3 regions of the Comamonas guangdongensis genome follow, and region 2 is predicted to be linked to each of the others. Evidence: riboswitches for the same ligand, from Rfam matches in the RefSeq annotation. Region 2 holds a riboswitch; each other region holds the start of a gene.
What was found. Region 2 has a riboswitch for cobalamin ahead of AB6724_RS16485 (TonB-dependent receptor domain-containing protein). Riboswitches for the same ligand answer to the same signal wherever they lie in the genome.
Positions count from the first base shown of each region.

Region 1: another riboswitch for cobalamin. It lies ahead of AB6724_RS00925 (TonB-dependent receptor domain-containing protein); the one in region 2 lies ahead of AB6724_RS16485 (TonB-dependent receptor domain-containing protein).
Region 3: another riboswitch for cobalamin. It lies ahead of AB6724_RS12655 (ferredoxin-like domain-containing protein); the one in region 2 lies ahead of AB6724_RS16485 (TonB-dependent receptor domain-containing protein).

Region 1 is NZ_JBFYGN010000001.1:201,933-209,135, reverse strand. It holds gene AB6724_RS00930 (Hsp20/alpha crystallin family protein) at 1-322, opposite strand, end outside; gene AB6724_RS00925 (TonB-dependent receptor domain-containing protein) at 768-2,681, opposite strand; cobalamin riboswitch at 2,747-2,973, opposite strand; gene AB6724_RS00920 (FtsX-like permease family protein) at 3,039-5,684, shown strand; gene AB6724_RS00915 (VOC family protein) at 5,835-6,275, shown strand; gene AB6724_RS00910 (lipocalin-like domain-containing protein) at 6,335-7,203, shown strand, end outside.
Region 2 is NZ_JBFYGN010000021.1:19,043-26,245, forward strand. It holds gene AB6724_RS16470 (ABC transporter substrate-binding protein) at 1-477, opposite strand, end outside; gene AB6724_RS16475 (bifunctional adenosylcobinamide kinase/adenosylcobinamide-phosphate guanylyltransferase) at 504-1,097, opposite strand; gene AB6724_RS16480 (cobyrinic acid a,c-diamide synthase CobB) at 1,115-2,539, opposite strand; gene AB6724_RS16485 (TonB-dependent receptor domain-containing protein) at 2,544-4,439, opposite strand; cobalamin riboswitch at 4,510-4,750, opposite strand; gene AB6724_RS16490 (DUF904 domain-containing protein) at 4,982-5,191, shown strand; gene AB6724_RS16495 (cell division protein ZapA) at 5,233-5,625, shown strand; gene AB6724_RS16500 (hypothetical protein) at 6,291-6,599, shown strand; gene AB6724_RS16505 (universal stress protein) at 6,843-7,203, shown strand, end outside.
Region 3 is NZ_JBFYGN010000013.1:24,784-31,986, forward strand. It holds gene cobN (cobaltochelatase subunit CobN) at 1-1,222, shown strand, start outside; gene AB6724_RS12645 (magnesium chelatase ATPase subunit I) at 1,219-2,409, shown strand; gene AB6724_RS12650 (vWA domain-containing protein) at 2,448-3,080, shown strand; cobalamin riboswitch at 3,259-3,499, shown strand; gene AB6724_RS12655 (ferredoxin-like domain-containing protein) at 3,694-4,965, shown strand; gene AB6724_RS12660 (precorrin-8X methylmutase) at 4,949-5,578, shown strand; gene cobI (precorrin-2 C(20)-methyltransferase) at 5,589-6,329, shown strand; gene cobJ (precorrin-3B C(17)-methyltransferase) at 6,340-7,119, shown strand; gene AB6724_RS12675 (cobalt-precorrin-6A reductase) at 7,136-7,203, opposite strand, start outside.

The DNA.
Region 1 (7,203 bases), on a different contig from region 2:
CGGGCAGCTGGAAGCTACGCTCCACCGCTCCGAAATAGCGTTCGGAGCGCAGTACTTTGTCTTCCTTGGTCTGCTCATCCTTTTGCGTGACCTCGGCGCGCAAGCTCACCACGTTGCCGTCTATAGAGACATGGATGTCCTCCTTGGGTACGCCGGGCAGTTCGGCCTGCACCGTATAGGCTTGGGCGTTCTCCTTCACATCGAGACGTATCTGCGACGGCGCTGGCAGAGGATCGCCGTGCAGAGGGCGAACATAGAAGCCGGGATTCATATCCTTGAAGAAGTCGTCGAACAATCCGCCGCGACCAACCAATGCATTCATGACAGATCTCCTTTGAAAAACACGATGTGCCCTCTGGAGCCCACGAACCGGCCTTCGAAGGCATGGCCCAAGACTGTTCCGCACCGGACGGCGGCGCCCGCAGCCCGCACGATGGAGCAGTCTCTGTTTTTATTCTGAGGAATATCCAGACTGACTTCAAGCGCGCTGGCTGCCCACCGGAGCGCCACTGCCAGAGGTTTGACGCAAATCAACGAAACCGCAATACAGACACTTTCAGTCACATGGCCCAAAGCGGCCCGCTCGCCATCAAGCAAGCGTCTGCGGCGTCAGTTCCCAAACTCGTTAACGCCGACCATACACTGGCAGGCACCCAGCGCAAATACGCTCTCCGTGGCCGGAGGTAGCAAAGAGATGATGCGCTACGGTTCTACCGCCCCGGCCCACAGTGAGCGCAGCGCTTTCTCAGGCTCGCTCCACCCACGCATCAACGCATGGCCCACTTGAGCGTCAGATAGCCTGCGCGGCCCAGCTGGTTGAAGCCGTAGACGGTTTCGTAGTGCTTGTTGGCCACATTGGCCACGCGGGCCTGCAGCGACCACTCGGGATTGATGCGGTATTCGGCATACAGATCCACGGTGGTATAGGCGGGCAGGGTCACCGTGGTGTAGGTGTTGAAGTCCGTGTCCTGGCGGCTGGACACATGCAGCAGGCTGCCGCCGAGCTTCCAGGCTCCCAGGCGCTTGTCCAGATTCAGCGCGAACTGGTTCTTGGCCCGGCGCAGCACCGGCCGGCCGTCGGCCTGCTTGGCGTCGAGGTAGTCGTAGTTCAGCGACGCGCCCCAGCCATCGACATTGAGGCCGTACCCCAGGCTCCAGCCCTTGAGGCGGGTCTCGCCTTGCAGATTGCTCATGCCGGTGCTGCCGAAGGCAATCAGGTTGCTGACCTTGTTGTCGAAGTGCAGCAGCTTGGCGCGATGAATGCCCTGGCTCCACTGCAGTCCGATCTCGTTGTTGCGGCCTTCCTCGGGGCGCAGATGGGGATTGCCGTTGTACATGGGATAGCTGGGGTCCACATAGTACAAATCATTGAACGACGGCGCGCGCATGCTCTTGCCGTGCGAGGCATAGGCACGCAGGCCCTGGATGAGCTCGTAGCCGTAGCTCAGGCCATAGGTGGTCATGCCGCCGAACTGCGAGTTGTCGTCACGGCGCACATTCCCCTGCCAGGAGTGGCGGCCCGTGCTGCCGTTGAGGCCCAGAAACACCGCATTGATGCTGCGGCGGGTCACGGCATAGTCGCTGGAAACATCGACCTTCTGCTCCAGCCGCTCGGCCCCCGCCAGCACCGTGCCCAGCATGGTACGGATCTCGTTGTCCCATTTGTACTCGAGCTGGGTGGTGTTGAAATGGCTGTCGCCATAGGGCGAGCCAAAATTCCTCTGCTCGTCGCGCGACTGGCCCACGGAGACATAGGTGGTCCAGTCGGCTAGCACCTTGCCGGTGAGCTTGAGCTTGGCCACCCGGGTCTTCAGGTCGGAATAGGGATTGGAGCCAAGGCCCGAGTCCGTATGCACGCGGCCCTCGGACTGCAGGAAATTCGTGTCCACGCGCCAGTCGCTGTTGAGCGCATAGCCCAGACCCAGATTCACCGAGGTCTGGTCAAAGCCGTCGCGGTCGGGGTTGTAGGTATAGGGGCCGGCCTTGGGGTTGGTTGCCGAGAAGCCGTGGTCCACCAGGCGGTTCAGGCCAATCTGGTAGCCGAACCCGCCCTGCGCACCGCGCAGCCCTGCCGACGCCGCCTTGTAGCCGTTCTCGCCGGCGGTCACCGAGGCATTGCCGAGGAAGGGCTTGCCGGCATCCGCACCGCGCTTGGTGAAGACCTGGATCACACCGCCTATCGCTTCGCTGCCATAGAGTGCGGATGCCGGACCTTTGACCACTTCGATGCGCTCTATCATCTCCAGCGGCAGGTTCTCCAGCACCGGGGCCGCCATGGTGGCCGAGCCATAGCGCACGCCGTCGATCAGCAGCAGCGTCTGGGTGCTGGCCGTGCCACGCAGAAACACGCTTTGCGCCGCACCGCGGCCGCCGTTGCTGGACAGCTGCACTCCTCCGGCCAGACGCTGCAGCAGCTCGGCCGCCGAGCGTACCGGAGCCATGGACTCGATCTGTTCCTGGGAGATCACGGCCACATCGGCCAGGGTCTCGTCGACCGAGATGGCGGAGCGCGTGGCCGTGACCACGGTTTCGGCCATGCGCTGTTCGCCGGCAACCACAGACTGCGCCCGGGCCGTGACGGAACACAGCGTCATGGCGGCAGCGGCCGCCCAGGTCAGAAGTGCGGAAAAAGCTGCGGCCATGGGCAGGCCGCCCGGGTGCAGGGAACTGGAGCTATGCATAAAAATTCTTGAACCGTTGACACTGGCGTCCCCGCCAGATGCGACCCCCACCAGAAGCTCTCGCAAGCCCTGGCACATCTTTGGCCGGTATCCAGACTGATGCACTCACTGCCAGGCCTTCCCAAAGCGCTATGCGCTTCAGTGGCTGCGGTAGACAGCTTGGTTCTTCACCTGTGCACTCACTGTTGCGGGGGCAGTACATGCTGAGTCCGCGGGAACGCAGACCTCCATGTTTCCCGTTTAACTGCTGCGTCAGAACAACGCCGCGAGCACCAAAACCCTCTATTTTAGCGATGCCGCATACTTGCTCCTCCGCCTGCAGATGCAGGGCGCCATTTCGACCGATAGTCCCCAGCCGTGTTGTTCCACTCTCCGCTTCTGCAGCTGCTGGCCAGCTTCTCCTGGCAGGAACTGCGCCAGCATCCCTGGCGCACGGCGACGGCCCTGCTCGCCATCATGCTGGGCGTGGCCCTGGGCTTTGCGGTGCATGTAATCAACCAGTCGGCTCTGGACGAGTTCTCGCGCGCGGTGCGCAGCGTCAACGGCCAACCCGATCTGCAGCTGCACGCCATGCAGGACGGCTTGCCGCTGGAGCTTTATGCGCAGGTGGCACGGACCCGGGGCGTGGCGGCCGCCGTTCCCTGGCTCGAGACCACGGTGCTGCTGCCCGCAGCGGACGCCGACCGCCCTGCGCCAGACGCAGATGCCCGCACTACTCAGGGCGCGGCCCGGGGCACGGCGCTGCGCGTGCTGGGCAGCGATGCCACCAAGCTCGCGCCCGTGGCGCCGGCCCTGATGCCACAGCTGTTTGCGGGCAGCGACCGGCTCGATCTGTTCGCGCCCGATGCGGTCTTCCTCAACGCCGCGGCGCTGCAGGCCCTGCAGCTGAGCCCCGAACGGGCGTCCAACACCGCAATGCACTGGCTGCTCAACGGCCGGCTGCAGACCCTGCGCATCGCCGGCACGGTAGCGGCCACGGGCGCTCCCGTGGCCGTCATGGACATCGCCGCCCTGCAGGAAAAGCTGCAGCGCTTTCAACAACTGGACCGGATCGATCTGCTGCTGGCCGACAACGCAGCACGCAGCCAGGTGGCGGCGGAGCTGCGCGCCCTGCCCGCGTGGCAGAGCCAGATACTGATCCAGCAGCCCGGCGACGAACAGCAGCGGGTGGGCCAGATGTCTCGCGCCTACCGCGTCAACCTCACGGTGCTGGCCCTGGTGGCCTTGTTCACCGGAGCCTTTCTGGTGTTCTCGGTACTCGCGCTCAGCGTGGCCCAGCGCGCGCCGCAGTTTGCGCTGCTGGCCGTGCTCGGTGCCACGCCGCGCCAGCGCCTGGCGCTGGTGCTGCTGGAGGCCCTGGCGCTGGGCGCCGTGGGCAGCGCGGCCGGCATTGCGCTGGGCAGCGGGCTGGCCTGGGGCGCTCTGCAGATGCTGGGCGGGGATCTGGGCGGCGGCTTTTTTGCGGGCGTGCAGCCGGCGCTGCAGTGGAGTCCTGCTGCCGCCCTGGTCTTTGGACTGCAGGGCATCGCCGCCACGCTGGCCGGCGCCTGGTGGCCCGCGCGTTCGGCCATGGACCTGCTGCCTGCTGCCACTCTCAAGGGCCTGGGCAACACGCATGAAAAGCCGCCGCGCTTCTGGCCCGCGCTGGCGCTGCTGCTGGCCAGCGCGGGCCTGGCCTTTATGCCGCCGGTTGCCGGCATTCCCTTGGCCGCCTATGCGGCCGTGGGCTTGCTGCTGCTGGGCGGCATGGCGGCCCTGCCCTGGCTGCTGGGCTCCGTGCTAGGCCTGCTGCCTGCAGGACTTTCCCGGAACCCGCTGGGCATGCTGGCGCTGGAGCGCGCACGGCGCATGCGCAGCTCCACCACCGTGGCCGTGGGCGGCGTGGTGGCCAGCCTCAGCCTGGCCGTGGCGCTGACGGTGATGGTCACCAGCTTTCGCGGCAGCATGATGGAATGGCTCGATGCCGTGCTGCCCGCGCCGCTGTATATCCGCGCCGCCGGCGGCTCCAGCCGCGTGGATGCGGCCCTGTTGCCCGCCGATGCCGCGGCGCGCATTGCGCGCCTGCCCGCGGTTGAGCATGCCCAGGCCATGCGCAGCAACACCCTGGCGCTCAGCCCCGAGCAGCCGGCCATCAGCCTGCTGATTCGCTCGCTCAAGGGCGAACAGGCCCAGCAGCTGCCATGGGTGGCGGGGCCGCTGCGCACGCCGCACAGCGGCATACCGGTGCATATCAGCGAAGCCCTGGCCCAGCTCTATGGGTTGAAAATCGGCGACGACTGGCCTTTGCTGGCAGAGGCTTTCAGCCGCAAGACCCATGCCCGGCCCTCGGCTTCGTTCTACATAGCGGGCATCTGGCGCGACTATGTGCGCCAGTTCGGCGCCGTGGCCATGGACTGGCAGGACTATCTGGCGCTGGGCGGCGATGCCCAGCTCAGCGAGGTCGCCGTCTGGCCTGCGGCGGGCGCGCAGGCGCGGCCGGCGGATCTGCATCGGGCCATAGAGCATGCGCTCAGCCCCCCCGGCGAGCCGGCTCCGGTTCTCGAGTTCGTGAGCAGCGCGGCCTTGCGCGACAGATCACTGCGCATTTTCGACCGCAGCTTTGCCGTGACCTACTGGCTGCAGGCCGTGGCCATAGGCATAGGCCTGTTCGGGATTGCGGCCAGCTTCAGCGCGCAGGTGCTGGCCCGGCGCAAGGAGTTCGGGCTGCTGGCCCACCTGGGTCTGACGCGCCGCGATGTGCTGACCGTCGTCGCGGCCGAGGGCCTGGCCTGGACCGGGCTGGGCGCCATCGCCGGCAGCTTGCTGGGCCTGGGCGTGGCCGTGATCCTCGTGCATGTGGTGAACCCGCAGAGCTTTCACTGGACCATGGAACTGCGCCTGCCCCTGTTGCGCCTGCTGGGCCTGGCCGCGGCCGTGGTCCTGGCGGGTGTCATCACGGCCTGGCTGGCCGGACGCAGGGCGGCAGCGGCCGATGCGGTGCTGGCGGTCAAGGAAGACTGGTAAAGCCTGGGACCGAATGCTCCAGGGCCTTGATGGCGCAAGACCGCGCGGACCTGAAACCGCCCATGCCCATACACCCGCTCACGCCTTGCATGCACTCCCGGAACGGCTCGGCGCACAATGGCGGCTCCCTCTCTGTCTCCAGGAGTCCGTATGCAAATCCAGCCGTATCTGTTTTTCAATGGCCGCTGCGAAGAGGCCCTGAATTTCTACCAGAAAGCCATAGGTGCGCGAGTCACCGTCTTGATGCGCTTCAAGGACGCCCCGCCTGCACCCAAGGAGGCCTCCCCTCAGGACTGCGGCCCCGCCGCGGTAGCGCCGGAAAAAATCATGCATGCCAATGTGCAGATCGGCGAGACGCAGATCATGGCCTCCGACGGCATGAACGACGGCAAACCCGAGTTCAAGGGCTTTTCCCTGTCCATCAATGCGCCCAGCGACGAGGAAGCCGAGCGCATCTTTGCCGCGCTGGGAGACGGCGGCCGGGTGCAAATGTCCCTGGGCCCCACGTTTTTTGCGAGCCGTTTCGGCATGGTGGCCGACCGCTTCGGCGTCATGTGGATGGTGATTGTGCCGCTGCCGGATATAGGCTGAAGACCCGCTCGTCTGGCTCGCACCATGCCCGCTGCACCGCAGAACAGTGACAATGACGCATGGTGTATCGCCTCCCGCCCTCCAACCCTCTGAAGCCCGCGGGCCCGCGCCGGCAGGCCCTGCAGACGCTGGCGGCGTTGGGCCTGGGCTGGGCCGGCCTGCCTTCGGCAAGCCTGGCCCTGCCGCCCAAGGCCCTGCGGTTTCCGCGCGACTTCGGCAGCCATCCGGATCTGCAGACCGAATGGTGGTACATCACCGGACAGCTACAGGCGGGCGCCAGGCCCTGGGGCTTCCAGCTGACTTTTTTCCGCTCCCGCGTCGCCGGGACTCAAGCCCTGCACTCGCCTCTCGCGGCCAAGCAGCTGATCTTTGCGCATGCCGCGCTCTGCGATGTCCAGGGCCAGAAGCTGCGCCACGACCAACGCATGGCGCGGGCCGGCTTGGGCCTGGCGGATGCCGGCGAGAGCGACACGGACGTTTACATCCAGGACTGGCAGCTCAAGCGCCAAGCGCTTGCAGGTCGGGACGCCACGCAAGCCAGCCATTACAGCGCCCGGCTGGTGGCCAAGGAATTCACGCTGGCCCTTGAGTTTGATAGCACCCAGCCCTTGCTGCTTCAGGGCTTGAACGGACTTTCACGCAAGGGGCCGAAGGAGGAGCAGGCCAGCTACTACTACAGCCAGCCCCAGCTCCGGGTCGGCGGCAGCATTAGCATCGATGGCCGGCAACTGGCCGTCGAGCCCTCCGCGCACAACCGCGCCTGGCTGGACCATGAATGCAGCGCCGCCTTACTGGACCGTGACGCACAGGGCTGGGACTGGATAGGCATGAACCTCGACGACGGCAGCGCCCTCACCGCCTTCCATCTGCGGCGCCACAGCGGCGGCGCGCTATGGGCGGGCGGCTCGTTCCGCGCCCCCGGCCAAAG
Region 2 (7,203 bases):
GGCATTGATTTCGCGCCAGACCTTTTCCGCCTCGGCCTCGGGCACGCCCAGCAGCCGCGCCAGACGCGCTAGCGCCTTGTGCACGCCGCGCTGCGAGTTGACTTCGACCACCACAACCTTGAGGCCCAACGCCTCCAGCCGGTCAGCCACCCGGGCCGCGCGCGACAGCAGCACCACGTCGGGCTTCATGGCCACCACGGCTTCGATGTTCGGGTCTATGCCGCCGCCCAGCACCGGCAGCTTGCGCACGGATTCGGGCCAGTTCGAATAGCGGTCCACGCCCACCAGCCGGTCGCATAGCTGCAATGCGCAGACGCTCTCGGTCAGCGAGGGCAGCAGGCTGACGATGCGTTGCGGATTGCCGGGAAGCTGCACCGTGCGACCGCGGTCGTCGGTGACGGCCTGCGGCGCCACAAGCTGCACGGCGGCGGCCGAGGAGGCCAGGCCGCACAAGGCCAGCGCCGCCATACAGCGCATCAACCAAGGCTTCAATACGGAATGCTTCATTTCAGTTGCAAAGGCAGGCCGGCCGCCATCAAAGTCACGCGCTCGCATGCCAGAGCCGCCTGCTGATTCAGCGTGCCCAGAGCGTCGACAAAGGCGCGCACTTCGGCTCCCAGCGGAATCACGCCCAGGCCGATCTCGTTACCGACCAGTATCACCGGGCCCGGCGCCTGTTGCAGCGCTTTCAAAAACAGAGCTGCCTGCGCTTGCCAAGTCTCACCTGGAGGCGTTTTTGATTCAAGGCCCTCTTCGACAGGCATCAGCCAGTTGGTCAGCCACAGCGTGAGGCAGTCGATCACCAGCAGGCGCTGCGCCGTGCTGTGGGCGCGCACCATGCCGGCCAGATCCAGCGGTTCCTCTATGGTCTGCATGCCCGGCACGCGCTCGGCGCGGTCCCGCTGGTGACGCGCGATGCGCTCGCGCATCTCGGCGTCCCAGGCCTGGCCCGTGGCGACCAGCGCAGCCTCATGTCGCGGGTCGGCGAGCAGCCACTGGCGCGCCAGCATTTCGGCCCGGCGCGATTTGCCGCTTTTCTGTCCGCCCAGAATGAACTGGGTGCGTGGCTGGATGGAACTGGAGCTGTCAGCGGTCATGGTGGAAGGCAAAAAACTCAGACCCCGATTGTTGCGCCAAAAATCCCGCTCGACGTCCCGCCGAACAGCCGGGCTGCGGCTGCGGGACATGAAGGGAACCAGGCATGGAAATAGCTGGCGCGCAGGCTGCCCTGCACATACAGCGCTTCGCCGCGATCGGCCTGGACCGGCGCGCCGGGGCGGCTGCTGCGGGTCTGCTCCCGCATGGCCGTCTCCAGCCGGCTGTAGTGAAAGGTATGACCGCGCAGCACGCCCGCCTCCAGCGCCAGCTGCTGCATGCCCAGTCCGCCCAGCCGGGTCTGCATGACGACCCGGGCGGGCAGCACGCCCCACAGAGGCAAGGTGGCGCCGGCCGGATCCGTCACCGACTCGCACAGCGCCAGCATGCCGCCGCATTCGGCCCACACAGGCTTGTCCTGCGCCACATGCTGCGCGATGCCGGCGCGCAGGGCCTGGTTGGCCTGTAGCGCCGCCGCATGCAGTTCCGGGTAGCCGCCGGGCAGCCACAGGGCATCGCAGGCCGGCAGCCCTTCCCCGGCCAATGGCGAGAAAAACACCAGCTCGGCGCCCATGGCGCGCAGACAGTCCAGGTTGGCCGGATAGATGAACGAAAAAGCCGAGTCCCGTGCAATCGCAATGCGGCGGCCCGCCAGCCAGGGGCCGACTTCCGGCGGGGCGGCATCGGACCCGGCAAAGTCCACGCACCAATCCTGCCAGCTAGCCCCCCCATCCACGGCATCCCAGGGACGCTGGCCCAGCGGCGTCTGCGCCAGCGCATCGGCCGCGGCATCCAGGCGCTGCAGCGCATCCGGCAGCTCATGGGCGGCGACCAGGCCCAGGTGCCGCTCGGGCAGCAGCGCCGCCGACCTGGCCCGCGGCGCATCCCCGATTTGCACGGCCGGCATGGTGCCTTGCCACATGGCGGGGTCGCGCAGCCCCCGCTGCAGCAGATCGGCATGGTGGCCGCTGGCCACCCGGTTGGCGACAAGCCCCGCCCAGCGCATGCCGGGCTGATAGTGCTGCAGCCCGTAGGCCAGCGCACCGAACGTGCCTGCCATGGCCGAAGCATCGACCACGGCCAGCACGGGCAGGCCCAACAACTGCGCCAGATCGGCCGCGCTGGGACTGCCGTCGAACAGACCCATCACGCCCTCGACCAGAATCAGGTCCGCCTCCTGCGCGGCCGCATGCAGACGGGCGCGCACATCGGCCTCGCCCGTCATCCACAGGTCCACCGAATGCACGGCCGCGCCGCTGGCCAGTTCATGCCAGTACGGATCGAGAAAATCCGGCCCGCACTTGAACACTCTGACCTTGCGGCCCTGGCGTGCATGCAACCGGGCCAGGGCTGCTGTCAGCGTGGTCTTGCCCTGGCCCGAGGCCGTGGAGCTGATCAGCAGCGCGGGGCAGCGGGTTGCCGGCATCAAGGAGGAACTGGTCATGGCTTCAGTTGCCGGTCCAGGTCACGCCCACATAGGCGCTGCGGCCTTCGGTGGCATAGGTGCGGGCCAGCTCGTAGGTTTTGTCGCTCAGATTGTTCAGGCGTGCGACCAGGCTCCACTGGCGGCTCAGCTGCTTTTGCGCGCTCAGATTCCAGAGGGTGTAGCCGCCCAGCACGTATTTGTTGGCCGCATCGTCAAAGCGCCTGCCGGCCATCTGCATCTCCACGCCCAGCTTCCAGCCCGCCACCAGGGTGTCGGCGGACAGATTGGCGTAGCGCTTGGAGCGGCGCGCCAGTTGCAGATCCTTGCCCGTGTCGCGCGGGTTCTGGAAATCCACCGAGCCCTGCAGGTTCACCACGCCGATACGGGTGCTGGCGGCGAAGGTGATCCCTTCATAGCGGGCATTGGCGACGTTGGCATAGCAGCCGCCAAAAGCGCCCACGTTGCCGGGGCAGGTGCCGGTCTTGCCTACGTAATTGATGAGGTTGGAGACATTGTTGCGGTAGACCGTGGCCGAGAAGCTGTCGCTGCCCTTGCCCCATTTCAGGCCCAGTTCCACATTGCGGGCTTTTTCGGGCTGCAGCGAGGAGTCGCCATACATGCTGAAGCGCTGGTACAGCGTGGGCGCGCGGAAAGCATTGCCCGCCGAGGCCGTGGCCCGCCAGTGGGGCAGGAATTCATAGCCATAGGCGGCGCTGCCCGTGGTGTTGCCGCCAAATTCGCTGTCGCGGTCATGGCGGGCATTGAGCTGCAGCGTGTGCTTGCCCGAATGCAGGCCATAGCCCAGGGCCAGCGCGTTCTGCGAACGCGAGCGGTCGATATTGCCGTTGACCAGGCTGTCCTCGCGGCGCTCCAGTGCAGCCGTCACGGTCTGCACACCCAGCTTCCATTCGTTCTGGAACAGATAGTTGTGCAGGCGCGTGTCGGTCTTGTAGGGCGAGGGGCGGGTCTCGTAATAGTCGCGCGACTGGGTGTACTGCAGACGCGTGCTGTAGACGTCGCTCCACTTGGCCTGCCAGTTCAGGCCTAGTGCACTCATCTTGTAGATGCTGCGATCATCGGCCATGGGCGCCGTCTTGGAGACGGTGGCGTCGTAGCCCGCATTCATATAGCTGCTCAGCGCCGTGGCTTCCACGCGCTGGTTGGGCGTGATCTGATAGCCGATGCGGCCATTGAAAGCATTGTTGCGGTAGCCATCGGCGTCGGGGTTGAAGCCGGGCACGGTCCTGGCATCGAAGCCGTTGCTGCTGGCATGCGAGGCGCCCAGGCTGTAGTCCCAGCCGTTCTGGCCGCCGCTGATGCCGGTCTGCGCCTTCACCGTGCCGCGGCTGCCCCAGCCCAGGCCCACATAGGGAGTGGGTTTGCCCTCGCCCTTCTTGGTGAAGATTTGCACCACGCCGCCAATCGCATCCGAACCGTAGACCGCTGCCGCGGGGCCGCGCAGCACTTCGATGCGGTCGATCGCTTCCAGCGGAATGTCCTGCCACGAGGCGCCCCCCGTGGACTGGGAGTCAATGCGCACACCATCGATATACACAGCCGTAAAGCGAGTCTCGGCACCGCGCAGATAGACGCTGGTGTTGGAGCCTACGCCGCCCGTGCGCACCATCTGTACGCCGGGCAGGCGCGCCAGCACATCGGCCACGCCCGCCGCGCCGGCGGTTTCGATGGTTTGACGATCCACGATGGACATGTCGGCCACCAGATCCGACAGGGGCTGCTCGATGCGGTTGGCAGTCACCACGGTCTCGCCCAGGGCCAGAGCGAGCTGCTGGGCCTGTGCGGCGCAGGCCATGCAAACCAGCGCCGCGGCCAGCCCGGTGGAACGAAGAGCGAAAGAGGCGCGCGCGCCCGAAACCGTCTGTGCATCGGCGCACAGAGGCGAATATTGCGAACTCATGGAAAGCAAACAACGAAGACGCCCCCGCCAGCCTACCCGCCGACGATGGGCAACACATGCGAGCAAAAAAGCTGGCACACCACTGTTGGCCGGTATCCGGGCTAGGCGAATCGTCCTCTTGCCAGCCTTCCCAGCGCGCAGACGCCAGTGGCTATGGAAGGAAGAGGCGGGTGCGCAGGCACTCCATTCGCCGACCGTTGCGGGGGCAGCGCAGGCTCGGTGCGCCCGTGAATCGGCGGACACCTCCCTGCTTCCCGTTGAACTGGGGCCGCAGAAAAGCGGCTCCGAGCACCAACAGCGGCGCATTGTAATGAGTTAATACAGCGCTTCATCCTCCATTCGGAGGAATCGGGTGACGATTTCTTACGTTAAAAATGTCCTTGGCGCAGATACGACATGCGCGGGGCGCTACGATTTTGGGAGAAATCAGACGCTTTTCCGACTAAGGTTCTCAGGCAGCCCACCCGGCGGCACCGAGACTGCGGATTTGCCTGCACATTAATGCCCATCCACAGACTGCAAGACCTACAATGGCAGAGTCTATGACCCCCCAGCCTTCTCTTGATCTCATTGCCGAGCGCGTGGAGCGTCTGCTGGTTCGCCACGAGGAACTGCAGCGCACCAATGCCTTGCTCTCCGACCAGGTCGCCGCCCTGACCCAGGAGCGCGATCTGCTGCGCCTGCGTCTTCAGGCTGCGCGCGCACGCGTGGATGCACTGATCGAGCGCCTGCCCGCCAACCAGGGAGAGTGACCTCCGTCCCCTCCCATCACCAGACCCCGCCACAGACGCCCATGAAGCAGATCGATGTGCAAATCATGCAGCAAAGCTATGTGCTGACCTGCCCCGATGGTCAAGAAGAACGCGTGCAGGAAGCCGTGCGCCGCGTGGACGAGGCCATGACCCGCATTCGCGACAGCGGCAAGGTCCGATCGCGCGAGCGCGTGGCGGTGCTGGCGGCACTCAACATGGCTTTTGACGTACTCGATCGCGACGCCCAGCAAGCCCATATGGCCAGCGCCCAGGCCGAAATGCAGGCCCTGATGCAGGAGCAGCAGGCCCGGCAGCAGCCCGCCGAGGAAGTCAGCGAAACGGTCAGGGCCGAGCAGCAGCGCCAGCAGGAGCTGGCCGAGCAGCTGGTGCTCAGGCTGGACCAGGCGCTGGAGAGCGATGCCCGGCTGCTCTGAGAATTGTGAAAGTCTGAAAACATAGGAACAAAGCGGTTTTGCTGTCTGGACCTCGGCAATCACCGGTAGAATAAAACCGTCTGCAAATCTGCCGGTTTTTATATTTCCTTGAACCAATGCTCCACGAGCACGGGCTTGGTACATCACCTATTGAGCGTGATCGTCTCGCGTCAGATGAACCCAACGATAGGTTGCCCTCGCCCACCTGAACCCCCGGTTCAGGATGACGAGCCGGTGGTGTTTGCAGACACCTTGCACATCACCAGGTTGTTGCATCGGAGCGGCTTCGCATAGCGCCTGCCTCCATACCAATCCAGTCAACAGCCCAGGCCTCGGTTTCCTATCGAGATCAGCCCGCAGCGCGGGCTTTTTTTTGCGCTTGCCAGCGACACCCGGGCTCGCAGCGACTTCTCTCCATCTCGCCGGCGACGGCATCCCTGGCCCCGCAACACCCTTGACCGCCGTGTCGGATTGGCCCTGCTCAATAGGCGGCTACAGCGGCAAGGCACGACAGCTTGCGCGACCTGGTCTGAACCACTGATCCCGCGACAGCAAAAGCGCCTACACCGGACAAGGTAAGCGCTTGATACAACGAAGTACTGCTTGCAAAGCATTGTGACTCGTCAATCTTGGGCAAGCGACGTCAGCGTTATGGAGTCTGGATCATGAGGAAAATCAACCCCACGGCCAAAAGCGCAAACCGAGCCTATGTACGCCTGCATACCTATGTCGCCAAGCAGCTGGACTGGGAGGTCTTCACCAAGACCTACCGGGTCGTGCTTGAGTCCGATTTCAGCGAGGAAGTCAGCCTGTGCGTGGTGCAGGTCTTCGACGAACTGGGCAAGCTTGCCAGCCTGGGCCCCAGCATACCCAACCAGATCATGTTGTCGCGCCGCAAAGTACCCGCGATGACGGTTTGGACCGAATGCTTTAACGACGGTAAATCGAGCTGGCGCAGCGTTTCCTGCCGCTGAAGCCCGGCGCGCCGCTGCCTCTGCCGGATTCCGCATGGTGGACCGCAAAGCCGGTCATGTGGCACGCGACACCCATGCAATCTGCTTTGGCCAGTTGCCGGCTCCTGAGAGACAAGCGCCGACGGAGCTCCCCTGAGCCATTGACCAGCGGCAGCATGTTTGCCCTCCATGTATTGCCGGGCTGTCGACCTTGGAATAGATTGGCTGCGACGCACTGCTTACTGATGCGCAAGAAAGCTGGACATGTTCAAACATCTGCTTATTCCTACGGACGGCTCGGAACTCTCGCAGGCAGCGGTTCGCGCCGGCATACGCCTGGCCCACGAACAGGGCGCCAGGGTCACGGGCCTGTATGTGATACCCGATTACGCCGCCATCTATGGCTCGGAAGGCATGGTGACGTTCAACACCACCGAGATCGAGCGCAGCGCCAACCAGGAAGCCGATAGCGCCTTGCAGTTCATCGAGCATCTGGCTTTGCAGCAGGACGTGCCCTGCGCAACCGTCAGAGTGACCAGCATTTCCGTCTATCGCGCCATCATCAAGGAGGCCGAGACATGCCATTGCGACCTGATCTGCATGGCCTCCCATGGACGCAAGGGCA
Region 3 (7,203 bases), on a different contig from region 2:
CTTGCCCACGGGGCGCAACTTCTACACCGTGGACACCCGTGCCGTCCCCACCCAGACCGCCTGGGCGCTGGGGCAGCAGTCCGCGCAGCGCCTGCTGGAGCGCTATCTGCAGGAGCATGGCGAATATCCGCAGGCCATCGGTCTTTCCGTCTGGGGAACGGCCACCATGCGTACCGGCGGCGACGATATCGCCCAGGCCTTTGCCCTGATCGGGGTGCGTCCCAAATGGGCCGCCGGCAGCCAGCGCGTGACCGACTTTGAAGTCATTCCTGCCGTGGGCCTGCGTCGCCCGCGCGTTGACGTGACGCTGCGCATCAGCGGTTTTTTCCGCGATGCCTTTCCCAATGTCGTGCAGATGTTCGATGCTGCGGTACGCGCCGTGGCCGAGCAGGACGAGGACGCCGAGGACAATCCCATCCGCGCGCGTGTGCTGCGGGATACGCAAACCGCCATGGACCAGGGCCTGGGCGCCGACGCGGCCCGCGAACAGGCGCTGTGGCGCGTTTTCGGAGCGCCCACCGGCAGTTACGGTGCCAGCATGCATGAGCTGCTGCGTACCGGCCAGTGGACCGATGCAGGCGACTTTGCACGCCACTATCTGCACTGGGGCGCCTACGCCTACGGCCAGCAGGCCGATGGCGTGCCGGCCCGCGCCGCGCTGGAGCGGCGTCTGCAGGCACTCGATGTGGTGCTGCAGAACCAGGACAGCCGCGAGCATGACCTGCTGGACTCCAGCGAGTACTACCAGCATCAGGGCGGCATGGTGGCGGCCGTGCGCCATCTGGGCGGTGCCGAGCCTGCCGTCTATCACGGCGACCATGGCAACCCTCAGTCGGCCAGAATTCGCTCCCTGGCCGAGGAGATCGGTCGCGTGGTGCGCGCCCGCGTCACCAATCCCAAGTGGATTGCCGGCGCCATGCGCCACGGCTACAAGGGCGCCTTCGAGATGGCGGCCACGGTGGACTATCTGTTTGGCTTCGATGCCACTACGGCGCTGGTCTCGGATGCCCACTACGCCATGGTCACCGAGGCTTATGTGCAGGATGATGCCGTGCGTCAGTTCATGCGCCGACACAATCCCCAGGCGCTGGGCGATATCGTCTCGCGTCTGCTGGAAGCCATAGACCGTGGCATGTGGGAGCAGCCCGGCGCGCTGCACCAGTGCCTGCTCGCCCAGATGCTGGAGCACGAAGAATTCATGGAAGGACAACTTTCCCAATGAGCCCGAACCACGATCCGGCACCCGTATTTCCACTCTCGGCCATACAAGGCCAGCCCGCGCTGGTGCAGGCCTTGCTGCTGGCCGCGATCGAGCCGCTGCTGGGAGGCGTGCTGATTCAGGGCCCGCGCGGCACGGCCAAGTCCACGGCGGCACGCGCGCTCGCAGATGTGCTGGCACCCGCGCCGTTTGTGACCTTGCCGCTGGGCGCGGCTATCGAGCATGTGATCGGCAGCCTGGACCTGGCCAAGGCGCTGGCAGGCAACGAGCTGGCTTTTGCGCCGGGCCTTGTCGCCAAGGCACACAAGGGCGTGCTCTATGTCGATGAAATCAATCTGCTGCCCGACGCCATCGTCGATGTACTGCTGGACGTGGCGGCATCGGGCGTGAACCGCATAGAGCGCGACGGCATCTCGCACAGCCATGCGGCGCGCTTTGTGCTGATCGGCACCATGAACCCCGAAGAAGGCATGCTGCGCCCCCAGCTGCTGGACCGGCTGGGCCTGTGCGTGCAGCTAGGCAACGCGCAAGATCCCCAGCTGCGCAGCAGCATCGTCAAGGCCAGGCTGCGCTTTGATCTGGATCCTCAGGCCTTTGTGCGCTCCCATGCGGCCCAGCAACTGCAGATCAGCGAGCGCCTGACACAGGCCCGCGACCGCTGTCGCGATGCCACCGAGCTGCCCTGGACCGATGCCGTCCATGAGGCCGTGGCCCGGCAGTGCATTGCCGCCCAGGTCGATGGTCTGCGCGCCGACCTGGTCATGCTGCGCGCCGCCCGTGCGCTGGCGGCCTGGCAAGGCTGCCCGGCCATCACGCCAGAGCATGCGGCAGAGGTCGCCCCTTTGGTGCTGCTGCACCGCACAGGCCGGCCGCATCCAGCCAGCAACCCAAGCCGGTCCGCACAGCCAACGGCCTCCACGCCTCCCAGCCCTGCTGTTCGCCCTCCTGCCCCGTCCGCCGCCGGCCCAGATGCAGAGGTCGGCACCCAGGCGCCCTCACCCAATGCCCAATCCTCTCTGCCCCAGGAAGCAGGGCCGGCCCCGGGCCTGAAGCAGCCGCCAGCGGACTGGGGCCAGCCTCGGCCTATCGGCAGCGCGGCCTTTGATGCGCAACAGGCCGATGCCATGGCACAGGCCGCCCTGGAGGCTCTGGCCGCAAAAAAAGCCCGAGCCCCCGGCTCGCAGCGCTGAGCGCCGGCCGGGGGCAAGCCGCTACCGCCAGCCATGGCGTGGCACTGGCCGGCCATGGAGCACCCTCTGCACGAAAAATAGCTGGCGCATCCGTCGACTGGCCCGCCACCTTGCGCGCGCGCCAGAACCGGCCATTGGCCCCCGAACATCTGCGCTGGCGTCAGCCCGAGAGGCCTTCGCGCAGCCAGCACCTGTTTTTGCTGGACTGCTCGGCCTCCATGGTGGAAAGCGGCGCGTTTGCGCAAGCCAAGGGACTGCTGCTGCAATGGCTGCGCTGGGCCTATCTGCAGCGCGAATCCGTGGCCCTGCTGTGCTTTGGCGCGGCTCAGGTGCGCTGGCTGCTTGAGCCCACGCGAGCTCCGCGCTGGAATGCAGATCTGATCGAGCCTTTGACGGGCGGTGGAGGCACGCCGCTGGCTTCTGCCTTGCAAGCGGCCTGGGACATGGCAGCCAGATATCCGCAACAGCCTTCCTGCCTGTGGGTGATCAGCGACTTCCGCAGCCCCGATGTGCTGCAGCTCAAGCAGCAGCCGGCACCCGCCGCAGCGCAGATATGGGTGGACTGTGAAGCGCCGTCAGGCGGCGCGCAACGCCGGTTTGACGGTGCCGAGCGACTGGCTAAGGCCTGGCCCGGCTCGCTGCGGCTGCCACTCGAAATATCGGCCCGATAAGCCTTTCGCACCCATACGGCAAGCGATACAAGCTATCTGTTTTTTGGGAATCGGCAGGCGCAGGCAGGTTTCGCAGGCATTCCAGAATTTGCCGGCCCGCCTCGTCGCCAAGCGGGTCAGGGCAAGAGAGCATCGAGGAAGCTCGCCGGAGTGGATTCCGAGCACTGCGATATCGCGTAAGATCCGTGCCACCACAGGTGCCTCATGGCGTGTTCTACGCCCTGGGGTGAAACGAGAAGCAGGTGATTGGACGCTCCATCAATCCTGCACTGCACCCGCAACGGTAATCAGAGATATAGAGATGCACGCCCTGGCTCACGGCCACGGCAGTCACTGCGAAAGCGGGAAGGCGCATCGAAATTCCACCTCGCAAGGTGGGCTCTGTAAGTCCGGAGACCGGCCTGATGTGTACAAGGCGCAGCGGGATTGCATGTGACTTGATAGGCCTGCACAGGCGTGCGCCAATCATCTGCATTTTTCCCCTGCACATTTCGTTTGTCTGGCCCGGGTACCGGCCATACCGACTGTGGATATCGCATGTTGCATGGAAATTACGGATCGAGTATGCCCTGGCGGGCCGGCTGTGCGCTGGCCGCACGGCATGGAGCAGAGCTTGTCCAGCCCTGACTCCATCCAGATTCGCGGCTGGTGCCCGAGCACATGGAGGCCCATGCAGGCGCAGGACGGCTGGATTGTGCGGGTGCGTCCCCATTGCGCATCGCTGACTGCCGCGCAATGGCTGGTACTGGCCAAACTTGCACAGACCCATGCCGCCCCCCAGATCGAACTGACCCGATTGGGCAATGTGCAGCTGCGCGGCGTGCATGAATCGGCCCTGCCCGCCCTGCGCTCAGAGCTCATCGCCTCAGGGCTGGCCCCTGCCGATGAACAGGCTGATCTGGCTCCGGCCGTGCACTGCACTCCCTTCTATGCCACGGGAGATCGCAGCCATGCGCTGGCGCAGGCGCTGTCTGCGGCGGCGGTCAGGTATCTAAGCCCTCTGGCTCTGCGGAAGCAGAGCGCAGGTGCCCTGCCCGGCAAATTCGGCATGCTGGTGGATGATCCGGAGCGGCGGCTACGCAGCATGAGCTCGGACCTGCATTTATGGGCGGCCCATGACGGCAGCTACGGCCTGGCTCTCGGTCAGGCGGATGAATGCTATTACTTTGAGAGCGACGAACATGCGGTGCAGGCGGCAATACAGGTCGCCCGGTGGTTTGCCCGTGAGCGCATGACGTCCGCAGCCCGGCCCGCTGCCCGTTTGCACCATCTTCTGAAGTCCCGCACGCCCAATGCACCGGCCCTCGGAGCTGCGCGGCATTACGCCATCTGGGCCAATGAAGGCGCCGGGCCGCTGCGGCCTGGAACGCCCAATCCGCAAGGCCTGCTCATCGGAGCTCCCCTCGGTCGCGTGGATGCCCCGGCCATGCAGAAGCTGGCAGCCGGCTTGCCCGCGCACTCCGAGATTCGGGTAACACCCTGGAAATCTCTCCTGGTGCTGCATGAGGAATCGCCTGCGCCTGTTCCTCTGCGCCATGCATCGCAATGGATTACCCGGCCCACGGACATGCGCTTGCGAGTTTCAGCCTGCACCGGCGCCCCCGGATGCCCGCAAGCCCATATTCCTGCCCAGTCCATGGCCTTGCAAATTGCAGACTGGCTGCTGGCCGACCAGCATCTTCACATCAGCGGCTGCGCCAAGCTTTGCGCGCTGCCTGCCGATGCCACTCACATTGTGTTTGCCGGCACCGATGCCAGCGGGCAGGTCTGGCTCAACACAGGCCCTGCTGGGCCACAACAACGGCCCCTGCCTGCGACCCGGTATCGGGCGTCGAGCTCCGATCTCCACGATATACAGCAACAGCTCCATGACCCACACCTATGAAAAGCGCGGTGAAGAGATTTACCGGCAATCGTTCAGCATCATCCGCCGCGAGGCAGATCTGAAACGTTTTAGCACGCTGGAAGAGCGTGTCGCCTGCCGCATGATCCATGCCGCCGGCATGGTGGAGCTGGCATCCCACATCCACTTTTCACCGAACTTCGCAGAAGTCGCTGAGGCGGCCTTGCAACGCGGCGCCCCGGTGCTCTGTGATGCACGCATGGTCAGCGAAGGCATCACGCGCAAGCGTTTGCCGGCCGGCAATCCCATCATCTGCACCCTGCAGGACCCGCGCGTGCCCGCGCTGGCAGCGGAAATCGGCAATACCCGCAGCGCGGCTGCGCTGGAGCTGTGGCGCGAGCATCTGGACGGTGCCGTGGTGGCCATCGGCAACGCCCCCACGGCCCTGTTTCACCTGCTCAACATGTTGCAGGACCCCGGCTGCCCACGTCCTGCGGCCATCATCGGCTGCCCCGTGGGCTTTGTGGGAGCGGCGGAGTCCAAGGACGCGCTGCGCGAATGGGGACAAGTTCCCTTCGCCATCGTCCAGGGCCGCCTTGGCGGCTCGGCGATCACCGTGGCCGCCGTCAACGCGCTGGCCACGCCGCTGGAGTGAAGGAAACACCATGAACCTCGGGAAGATTGTCTGTGTGGGCCTGGGTCCTGGCGATCCGGAAATGATGAGCGTGAAAGCCGACCGCCTGCTGCGCAATGCACGCCATGTGGCTTATTTCCGCAAGCGCGGCCATCCCGGCAAGGCAAGGCAGCTGGTCAATGGCCTGCTGCATGCCGAGGTCACGGAGTATCCGATGGAGTACCCGCTGACCACCGAAATCCCACATGACGACCCACGCTATATCGCCCAGCTGTCCAGCTTCTATCAGGACTGGCAGTCCAGGCTGACGGAGCTGACACGCAGCGAGGATGTGATCGTGCTCTGCGAGGGCGACCCTTTCTTCTACGGCTCCTTCATGCACCTGTATGTGCGCCTGCGCCAGGCAGGCCTTGTGGAGGTAGAAGTGCTGGCCGGCATTCCCGGCATGGTGGGCTGCTGGCATGCCACCGGCATCCCCATCACCTGGGGCGACGATGTGATGAGCGTTCTGCCGGCCACCCTGCCCGATGCTCCGCTGCGCGAGCATATGGCGCGCTCGGACGCGCTGGTCATCATGAAGGTGGGGCGTCATCTGGGCCGCATACGCACGCTGCTGACCGAACTGGGCAAGCTCGATCAGGCCTGGCTGGTGATCAACGGCAGCATGAGCGATCAGCAGGTGATGCCGCTGCGCGATGCGCCGGAGCGCTGTCCCTATTTCGCCATCGTGATCGTGCATGGACAGGGTCGCCGGCCAGCCAATGACCTTTAGCAGGCTCACGATGAACAGCAAGGAATTGCAGGGACAGTTGTGCGTCGTGGGACTGGGCCCCGGCGACGATGCGCTGCTGACGCAGCAGGTGCGCGCCAGCATCGCCAGCGCAACGGATGCCTTTGGCTACTTTCCCTATGTGGAGCGGCTGCAGGGCCTCGAGCACCTGCAGCTGCACGCCAGCGACAACCGCGAGGAACTGGAGCGCGCATGCAGTGCCCTGAATCTTGCGGCCCAGGGCCGCAAGGTGCTGATGTTGTCCTCTGGCGACCCCGGCGTGTTTGCCATGGCCAGTGCCGTGTTTGAGGTCCTGGAGCAGGCCTGCCCCGAGGAGCTGGCCCGCTGGCAGGCCGTGGACGTGCAGGTGCAGCCCGGCATCACCGCCATGCTGGCCGCCGCAGCCCGTCTGGGTGCGCCGCTGGGGCACGACTTCTGCACCATCAATCTGTCCGACAACCTCAAGCCCGCGCAGATCATCGAGCACCGCATCCGCCTGGCCGCGCAGGCCGATTTCGCCATGGCGTTCTACAACCCCTGCTCCAGGTCGCGGCCAGAGGGCTTTGTCCGCGCGCTGCGCGTGCTGCAGCAGGAATGCGAACCCGGCCGCCTGATCTGTTTTGCCCGCAATGTCAGCCGGCCCGATGAGAGCTTGCAGGTCGTCCGGCTGGAGCAGGCAAGCGCCGATATGGCCGATATGCGCACGCTGGTGATCGTCGGCAGCAGCCAGACCCGACGGGTGGGCAAGCATGTCTACACACCGCGCAGCTACGGAGTTGCAGCCCATGCCTGATCGCAGCGGTCCGCACTCAGCGCGTCTGACGCAACCAGTCCATGGCCTGCTGCGGAGTCTGGCATTGCTCGCGCCGGGTCAGCA